One region of the Ferrovibrio xuzhouensis genome, then DNA from elsewhere that is predicted to be linked to it. Evidence: predicted binding sites of a transcription regulator. Region 1 holds the regulator's gene; the other holds the start of a gene.
The links. Region 1 encodes LexA, which represses DNA repair genes until DNA is damaged. Its sites were predicted from a motif close to ATGTTCTANTTTGGTTC; they were not measured.
Positions count from the first base shown of each region.

Region 1 (4,409 bases):
GGCACCGAAATCGTGGCGGCACGTGGCGGCGATGATACCGGAAAATTCGTCGACGAGGTAAACCGTGAACTCGCCGGCCGCCAGGATGTCAGCGCCCGCTTCGCTCTCGTGTTGCTCAATGGCCGGGCGCACTGGCGGCTGGGCCCGCCGCTGTGGGTCAACATCATCGGCGATCGCGCGCCCTATATCGAGAATATCTACATGCCGCTGGCCGGCGAAGACGGCGCGCCCGGCATCGTGCTGGCGGTGAATGCCTATTTCGACCACAGCCTGCGCGAGATCGCGCTCTACGGCATGCGCCGGGAAACGCCGTAATCTCGCGGTTTTCTCCGGGCGCCGCAGACATTGTGGCTTTTGCCTGCCATGGCGGAACCGATCCGCCGCCGACCCGTTCCGTACGGACAGGCAGCAGACAGGAGCCACATCATGACGGACATCAGGAAATCCCGGATTCTCATCATCGCCACCAACGGCTTCGAGCAATCGGAACTGACAGTGCCGCGCGACCGCCTGAAGGAAGCCGGCGCCACGGTCGAGGTGGCCTCGCCGGACGGCAAGGCGATCCGCGGCTGGAAGGACAAGGACTGGGGTGACAAGGTCGAGGTCGATCTCGCGCTCTCGGCGGTGAAGCCGGACCAGTATGATGCGCTGGTGATTCCCGGCGGCCAGATGAACCCCGATACGCTGCGTCTCGACGATGCCGCGATGGGGCTGGTGAAAAGCTTCATCTCCGGCGGCAGGATCGTCGCGGCGATCTGCCATGGCCCGTGGCTGCTGGTCGAAGCCGGCGTGGTGCGCGACCGTCAGGTCACGTCCTGGAAGTCGATCAAAACCGATGTCAGCAATGCCGGCGGGCACTGGGTCGACAAGGCGGTGGTGAACGACAACGGCATCATCACCAGCCGCTCGCCAAAGGACCTCGACGCCTTCGTCGGCAAGATCATCGAGGAGGTGCAGGAGGGCAAGCACAAGCGCGCCGCCTGACCTTAATTCGATAAGGCGTGAGGGCGGCGTCGCCGGCCCTCACTCGCCGCAGCAGGCCTGGGCTTCGAGTACGGCGAGATAGTCGGCAGGCAGCAGGTCGCGGCCGGCCAGCAGATGCGCCAGGTAGTCCCGGTGTGGCAGCAGGTCGGTCGTGGCCACGTTTTCCGCAATATAGGTGATCGCCTGCACCGGCCGGCCGTCGCCGCCGAACACGGTGATCGGCTGGCGGCGATACTGGCCGGTGGCGACGCCCTCGTATTCGTCGAGTACATCGAGGCCGGCCGGCAGCATGCGGTTGATGGTGCCGAAGACCCGGCCGCCGGCAAGGGGCAGGATGTTGGCGGCGCCGGCGCCGTTGAACTTCGCCCAGGGCTTGTTGAAAGCGAGCCGCCAGTCGGGCAGGGCGGCCAGCAGGCGCTGTTCGACCGCGACGCCGCGCGGAGTCAGCCGGTCATCGGCCAGCCGCGCCGGATTCATGTTGGAGCCGTAGGCGAAATACCAGATCGGTGCGGCGGTCATCGCGGCGCTGTCCTGCGGGCAAAAAAGAAACGGGGCGCATTGCTGCGCCCCGCGATCATAGTCCCGGCGATGCCGGTATCGTCAATCAGTAGCGGCGCAGCAGGCCGACCAGGCGGCCCTGCACCTTGACCCGGTCGGGGCCGAAGATGCGCGTCTCATAGGCCGGATTGGCGGCTTCCAGCGCCACCGAGTTGCCCTTGCGGCGCAGGCGCTTCAGCGTCACTTCCTGGTCGTCGACCAGCGCCACCACGATGGTGCCGTTGTCGGCATTCTCGCTGCGCTGGATGATCACCGTGTCGCCATCCATGATGCCGGCATCGACCATCGAGTCGCCGGCCACTTCCAGCGCATAATGCTCGCCGTTGCCGAGCAGGCCGATCGGCACGTCGATCTGCGTGCTCATGTCGCGCAGCGCCTCGATCGGCGTACCGGCGGCGATGCGGCCATAGAGCGGCAGGGTGACGATGTCGCGGGCGTTGTAGGGATTGACCGTCACCGGCGTGCCCGGCATCGGCTTGTCGCTGCTCTCGACGGCGCGCGGCATCATGCGGTTGCGCGGGGTGGCGCTGCGCTGCGCGACGGCACCGACACCGCCGCGGATCGGTACCGCCGAGTCCGGCAGGCGCAGCACTTCCAGCGCGCGGGCACGATGGGCAAGCCGGCGGATGAAGCCGCGTTCCTCCAGGCCGGTCACCAGACGGTGGATGCCGGACTTGGATTTCAGCTTCATCGCCTCCTTCATTTCCTCGAAAGAGGGCGAGACGCCGGTGGTTTCCAGCTTGTCGTGAATGTAGAGCAGCAGGTCGTGCTGCTTGCGGGTCAGCATAGAGGTGCCTCCTCGATATCCGCCGCCGGCCGGTGGGTCCTGTTGCCCGCAGGCTGGGCATCAGCGGCTGCGGCGGTCGGCCCGTGGACTGGCGGCATGAACGCGAAATCCACGAAATGTTCTAATGAGGTTCTGCATACGGGTCAAGTATTTTTTCCACAGGCAGGGCCGCGGCCCCTCTATATCTTGATATTGTTTATCCCATGTTCCCCGTATTTTGTGGTTCGGGGTCGGCGAGGGCTGCCTCATAGAGGGCAACAGCCTCGGCCGAGAAGCAGACAAAGACAATCTGTTCCGGGCGCGGTTCGCGGGCAACGAATCGGCGGACTTCCGCCACCGCGATCCCGGTCGCGGCCTGCAGCGGGTAACCGTAGATGCCGGTCGAGATGGCGGGGAAGGCGATGCTGCCGAGCCGGTGCAGGCGGGCGAGCTCGAGGCTGTTGCGATAGCAGGCGGACAATAATCCGGACTCGCCGCGCCGGCCGCCTTGCCAGACCGGCCCCACCGTGTGAATCACATGGCGGGCGGGCAGGCGATAGCCGCCGGTGATGCGGGCCTCGCCGGTCGGGCAGCCACCGAGCGTGCGGCATTCCGACTGCAGGGCGGGGCCAGCCGCACGGTGGATGGCGCCATCGACACCGCCGCCGCCAAGCAGGCTTTCATTCGCCGCGTTGACGATGGCATCGACCGCGAGTCTGGTGATGTCGCCGGTTTCGATGCGGATGCGGGGCGCGGCCATGGCGGCATCCTAGCGAATCCGCGATTTTCCGGCGACTCGCCGGGAAAGCATCGGCGCCGCCGTTGTTTACGCTTCCCTAACCATGGGAAACGACAATGACAGCAAGGCCTTGCGATGCAGCCTTGCCGCCCTGCCGGCCATCGTTTAACCGGGGCGAGATGAGCGATCCGACCAGAGCACCCGAGCTGAACCTGAAACCGCGCCGCGCCGCCAGCGCGCAAAGCGCGGCGCAGGCCTATGGCACGACGCAGGCACAGGCCGCGCCCGGCCGTCCGGTTGTGGATCATCCTACGACCTGCTTTATCATATTGAAATGAAAGCATTTTTTCTAAGTGATTCCAGAGGTGGTGCCGGGATTGGGGATCGGCATTTAGTGCGCTATTGTGATGGTCACGAGCGATCATCGGCGCGCGCAGTGAATTCCTTTGATGCACGGCGCTCAATTCAATCCCTTCCGGCTCAGGCTTCTATCTCGCCGATTCGGTGGAGCCTCTGGAGCCGTCCGCGAGCCGGTTCCGGCTAGATGATCAACCGGGCAACTTCTGCCTCCGAGTTGCGCCACCCTCAGTGCCTCCGTCAAGGGCAGCGGTAGTCTTGCAGGAAGGATAACCCGAGCAAGCCAGGAACGGTTGATATGCTCCGCCGGAACGAACGACCATCGATCCATCACCACAGGTGGGACAATAATCTCCAACTGACATCGGGCGTGCGATCCTCACCCGATTGGACGGTGCCCCCCGCACGGGAACTTTCCACCGAGATGTTGCGCTTGAAATTACAACGAGGGTGGGTGCTGCATGCCTCGAAGGGGCCATATTGGCCGTCGTACCGCTTCATGGTGCCGCAGCCGCACTTCGGGCACGGGCTCTGAACGCCTTCCTCCGCTTCGATCTCCACTGCGCCGGTTCTCGCTAGCTCGATCAGAAAGCGCGACGGCGCATCGGCCAGGGTGCAAATGCGAACCTGACGGCGAGCCCGCGTGAGCGCGACGTAGAAAAGGCGGCGTTCCTCAGCCAGGGGATATGGGTCGGGTTCCGGCATCGCTATCTGGAGGATCGGATCGTCGGTAATCCGGCTTGGAAAGCCCGGTCTGGATTGACGGCAAGAAATACTGGGAATTGCCGAAAGCTTGGTTCAACGATTTCGTCGAACGGGCGTTGGCGAAGTACAGCAAGGTCTACGTTATTCAGCCTTACCGCGAGCAGGAGAAATGCTCCCCAACGTGTCAGAACGCTATCGGGCATGAGTGCCCCCACATTCTCCAAGTAAGTCGCTGATTTCGCTGTCGTAATCGTGATATTTCGCATATAAATCATGGCGTTGACGGCTGCGAGGGGCGCG
Region 1 covers NZ_JBHRYJ010000008.1:7-4,415, reverse strand. Annotated here, with positions in the region: gene ACFOOQ_RS22060 (PAS domain-containing protein) at 1-315, shown strand, start outside; gene ACFOOQ_RS22055 (type 1 glutamine amidotransferase domain-containing protein) at 427-984, shown strand; gene ACFOOQ_RS22050 (gamma-glutamylcyclotransferase family protein) at 1,024-1,503, opposite strand; gene lexA (transcriptional repressor LexA) at 1,589-2,329, opposite strand; gene ACFOOQ_RS22040 (O-acetyl-ADP-ribose deacetylase) at 2,526-3,068, opposite strand; gene ACFOOQ_RS22035 (hypothetical protein) at 3,227-3,385, shown strand; gene ACFOOQ_RS22030 (topoisomerase DNA-binding C4 zinc finger domain-containing protein) at 3,596-3,769, opposite strand; gene ACFOOQ_RS22025 (3'-5' exonuclease) at 3,735-4,109, opposite strand.

Region 2 (4,409 bases), on a different contig from region 1:
GATGAGCCCGCCCTTCCGCGCCAAGGAGCACCAGGCGGTGCTGTGGCGCGCCCTGCAGGCCGGCCACCTGCAGACCACGGCGACCGACCATTGCTGCTTCTGCGCCGACCAGAAGGCGGCCGGCCGCAACGACTTCACCAAGATCCCGAACGGCACTGGCGGCGTCGAAGACCGCATGCATGTGCTGTGGCATCACGGCGTCAACAAGGGCCGCCTGACGCCGAACGAATTCGTCGCCGTCACCTCGGCCAATGCGGCCAAGATCTTCAACCTCTATCCGCGCAAGGGCGTGATCCAGCCCGGCGCCGATGCCGACCTGGTGGTCTGGGACCCGAAGAAGACGCGCAAGATTTCGGCGAAGACCCATCACCAGAAGATCGACTTCAACATCTTCGAGGGCATGGAGGTCGAGGGCATCAACACCGTGACCCTCTCGCAGGGCAAGGTGGTCTACAAGGATGGCGACGTGCGCACCGTGAAAGGCGCCGGCCGCTACATCAACCGGCCGGCCTTTGCGCCCTATTACGAGGCGCTCACCCGCAAGGCTGAACTGGAACGCCCCAAACCGGTGCTGCGCAGCGCGGCGGAGTAAAGCTCTCTATCTCACTGCCGGACAGCGAAAGCCCCGCGTCGAAAGATGCGGGGCTTTTTTATTGGAGTTTGAGTACCATCAATGGAAAGAATGGGTACGCCTTAACCATCGAGCCATTCAATATGCTCATCTGTTATCTTGATGATAGCGGCACTGATGCTGGAAACAGGCTTATTACCTGCGCGGGATACATCGCCCGCGCAGAGCAATGGGTTAACTTCGAGAAGCAAGCCGATCCTGTATTCAACGAATACGGCGTCACTGTTCTCCATACAATGGATATGGAGAACAGTGACGGGATATATAAAAACTGGAGCATTCTTAAGAAGCAGTCTTTTGTATCAAAGATTTGCGGAGTTCTTTCGGCGCACGCTCTGATGGGCATGACAATGTCTGTAGTTAAGCCTACTTACAAAAGTCGTGCTGAAGAAAGTGACCGCAAGAGGACCATTACGCCTTATGCATTCTGTGCGCAGGTAATTTTGCAATGGATAATGACCGATATAAAACTAGGGCGCATAGCACACGACGAAGGACTTTCGTTTCTTTTTGAAGAGGGGGATAAAAACAATCGAGAGATTGCAAATAACCTAGAAGCGTTACGCACGTCGCATGAAGATTTTAACCGTGCATATAGGTCAATCTCATTCGTTCCAAAGCACGACTCTCGCGCAATTCAGATGGCAGACCTGCTCGCATACCATTCGCGCAAACACGGCGTGAGGATGGAGGGTGGTCATGTCACTCTGCCGGCCGGCCAGAGAGACATTTCAAAGCCAGATCCAGATATGATGATCAAAATCATAACCGAGCGCCTACCGCACAAAGGCTTCGTCGCGACTGACTTCGGCCCTGAGGCGACAGGTGCCCGGCTGTTTTCTGAAATCCGAAAGCACCCACGTAGGCGATCCTAATTTCGAGCAAAAAAGCTTCCTCTCTTCGCCCCCTCCCCGGAAAACCGGGCTTTTTGCCCGGACGGGATAGGAATAAGAACATATTTGAATTAATTGAGATCAATATTAGAACATATCGTGCCATTTCGGAGGGGAACGATGATGCGCAGCCAGACCTACAGCCAGCAGACGGTCACCAACCTCGGCCTGATCGCCGGCCTGCGCGACCGGCTCGGCCGGCTGGGCACCAGCGGCCGGGTGCTGGCCGGCCGCGTGTTTCCCTTCGGCACTGCCACGCTGGATGCCGCCCTGCCCTGGGGCGGCCTGCCGGCCGGCAGCCTGCATGAGGTCGTCGGTCAGGCTCCGCTGGCCACCGCCGGTTTCCTCGCCGCCTATCTCGGTAGCGTGCGCCGCGGCCGCCCTGTCCTGTGGCTGACGCCGGAACGGCAGCTGCATGCCCCGGCGCTGGCCGCCTTCGGTTTCGACCATCGCCGCCTGACCATCGCCTGGACCCGCCGGCCGGAAGACCGTCTGCAGGCCTTTGAAGAGGCCTTGCGCACGCCGGGCATCGCCGCCGTGGTGGCCGAGATCGACGGGCTCGACCTCGCCGCCACCCGGCGCCTGCAACAGGCCGCCCAAGCCGGCGGCGCGCTCGGGCTGCTGATCCGCCGCGACGCGGCGGCGACCGTGGCGCTGACCCGCTGGTGCATCGCCCCGGCGCAGAGCGACGGGCGCAACCCGCGCTGGCAGGTGCGGCTGGAGCGCGACGGCTTCGCCGCGCAGTATGCGATGGAATGGGGTGAGGCGCGGGGCTTCCGCGTCCTCTGATCCGCTAGATCTGAACGGGCCGCACGCAGTTGAGAATGGCGCGGATCGTGCTGTAGGCGGCGAGCGACGAGGTCTTCGGGTTGCTTTTCAGCGGCTTGCCGCGGATCACCAGATGCATGTCGCCGAAGGCGCCCGATGCCGTGATCTCGTGGATATTCGCCTGCACGCCGGGATCGGCGATCATGCGCACCTCGGTGGCATCGAAGCCTAAGCCGGCCAGCGCCACCGTCGCCGCCACATTGGCATTCTTCGGGTAGTCGCGGGCGGCGGCACGCGCCGTGCCAATATAGAACACGGCCGGTTCGGTCAGCGCGTCGAGCTTCACGGCGGCTTCGGCCGGGGTGCCCTTCCAGGCGCCGGGCGGCTTGCGCGAAACGTAGCTCACCTTGTCGACGCCGCCGACCATGGCGGCATTCAGCGCATCGATGCCCGGCACCGCGCCGGCCGGCAGGATCAGCTTCGCGCCGCCCTTCTGTGCCGCCGCGCGCAGCTCGGCATAAAGCGCGTCGTCGGTCAGCGCACCGATGGACGCAATGACGAAATCGATGCCGCGCAGCAGCAGGTCGGCGCCATAGGCCCGCACCGCGCTGTGGCTGGCGCATTCGGCCGCCACCACGGGCGTGAAATCGAGGTCCTTCAGGCTGCCGATCACGGTCATGCCCGGCAGTTCGGCCTGCACGGCGGCGACCTTCTCGGGCCGCACCAGCACGGCGCCGACGGCAAAGGCGCCGGTGCTATCGGCTGCGGCGCGCACCTCGGCCGCCACCGCGCCATGGCCGATCAGCAGGATCTGCGGGACGGACATCGGCTTGCTCTCTGTTACGACACCCCGGTCACGAGGCCTTGCGCACCGGCGGACCGGCGAAAGCGCTGGCATAGGGGCCAATGGCCACCATGTCAACCTCGACCATGCGCGGGCCGGTTTCGGCCACCGCCTTGGCCAGCACGGCCCCGGCCTGGCTGACATCGTCGAGCCGGGTATGGCGCCAGCCGAGGCTGCGCGCCAGATCGGCGAACTGCGGCGTGTGCAGGTCGACGTAATACTTGCGACCGCCGAAGCGGGCATCCTGGATGTTGCGGATCACGCCATAGCCGCGGTCGTTCATCACCAGCAGCAGCATGTCGACCTGTTCCTGCGCCGCGGTGGCCAGTTCGCCGACATTCAGCATCAGGCCGCCGTCACCCGACAGCACGATGGTCTTGCGGCCGCGCGCCGCCACCGCCGCACCGACGCCCATCGCAGCACCCATGCCGATGCCGCCGCCCAGCGCATGCACGCCGTTGCGGGCGCCGAACAGCCTGAGCATGCGGTTGCCCCAGGTGCTGTTCGACACCGTGACGTCGCGCACCCAGACGTAATCGCGCGGCACGGACCGCTGCAGCGCATCGACCAGCTGCTCATAGGGCCCGAGGCCCTTGCGCAGTTGTGCCTCGGCCTCGGTCCGCGCCGTGGCAATCGCGGCGCCGAAGCCGGCCGCGACCTTGAGCCGGCTTTTCAGCCGCGCCGCCAACCCGGCCAGCGCCAGTTTCGCGTCGCCGGCGAGGAAATGGTCGGCGGTATAGCCGCGGCCATGGGCCTGCGGGTCGGCATCGATCTGCAGCAGCGGACGCGGCAGGCGCAGGGTGTATTTCAGCGTCTCGTTGCCGCGCAGCCGCGAGCCGACCACCAGCATGGCGTCGCAGTTCGCATAGAAGGCCTCGACCGGGCCGGAGAGATTGAAGGCGCCCAGCGTGCGCGCGTCGTCTTCCGGCAGCACGCCGCGGCCCTGCACGCTGGTCACCACGGCAAAGCCGAGATCGGCCAGTGCACGGATCTCGTCCGTCGCATGACGCGCGCCGCCGCCGGCCCAGATGATCGGGCGCTTCGCCTTGGCCAGAATTTCGGCGAAGGCATCGAGCGCGGCGTCGTCCGGCTGGCCGACCAGCAAAGGCAGCGGCGCGATGGCGGCCGGCAGGTCGACCAGCGCCTCCTGCACGTCGATCGGGATTTCGACGCTGACCGGGCCGCTGGGGGCCGACAGCGCGACGCGCGCGGCTTCCTGCAGCACACCGAGCGCGGTCTCCGGGGACCAGATGCGGAAATAGGCTTTCGAGAC
Region 2 covers NZ_JBHRYJ010000006.1:133,896-138,304, forward strand. Annotated here, with positions in the region: gene hydA (dihydropyrimidinase) at 1-592, shown strand, start outside; gene ACFOOQ_RS20695 (DUF3800 domain-containing protein) at 661-1,506, shown strand; gene ACFOOQ_RS20700 (ImuA family protein) at 1,645-2,313, shown strand; gene ACFOOQ_RS20705 (aspartate dehydrogenase) at 2,318-3,118, opposite strand; gene ACFOOQ_RS20710 (thiamine pyrophosphate-binding protein) at 3,147-4,409, opposite strand, start outside.
Region 2: ACFOOQ_RS20700 (ImuA family protein) is a predicted target of LexA. The motif match lies at 1,604-1,620, and genes of this name have one in related genera.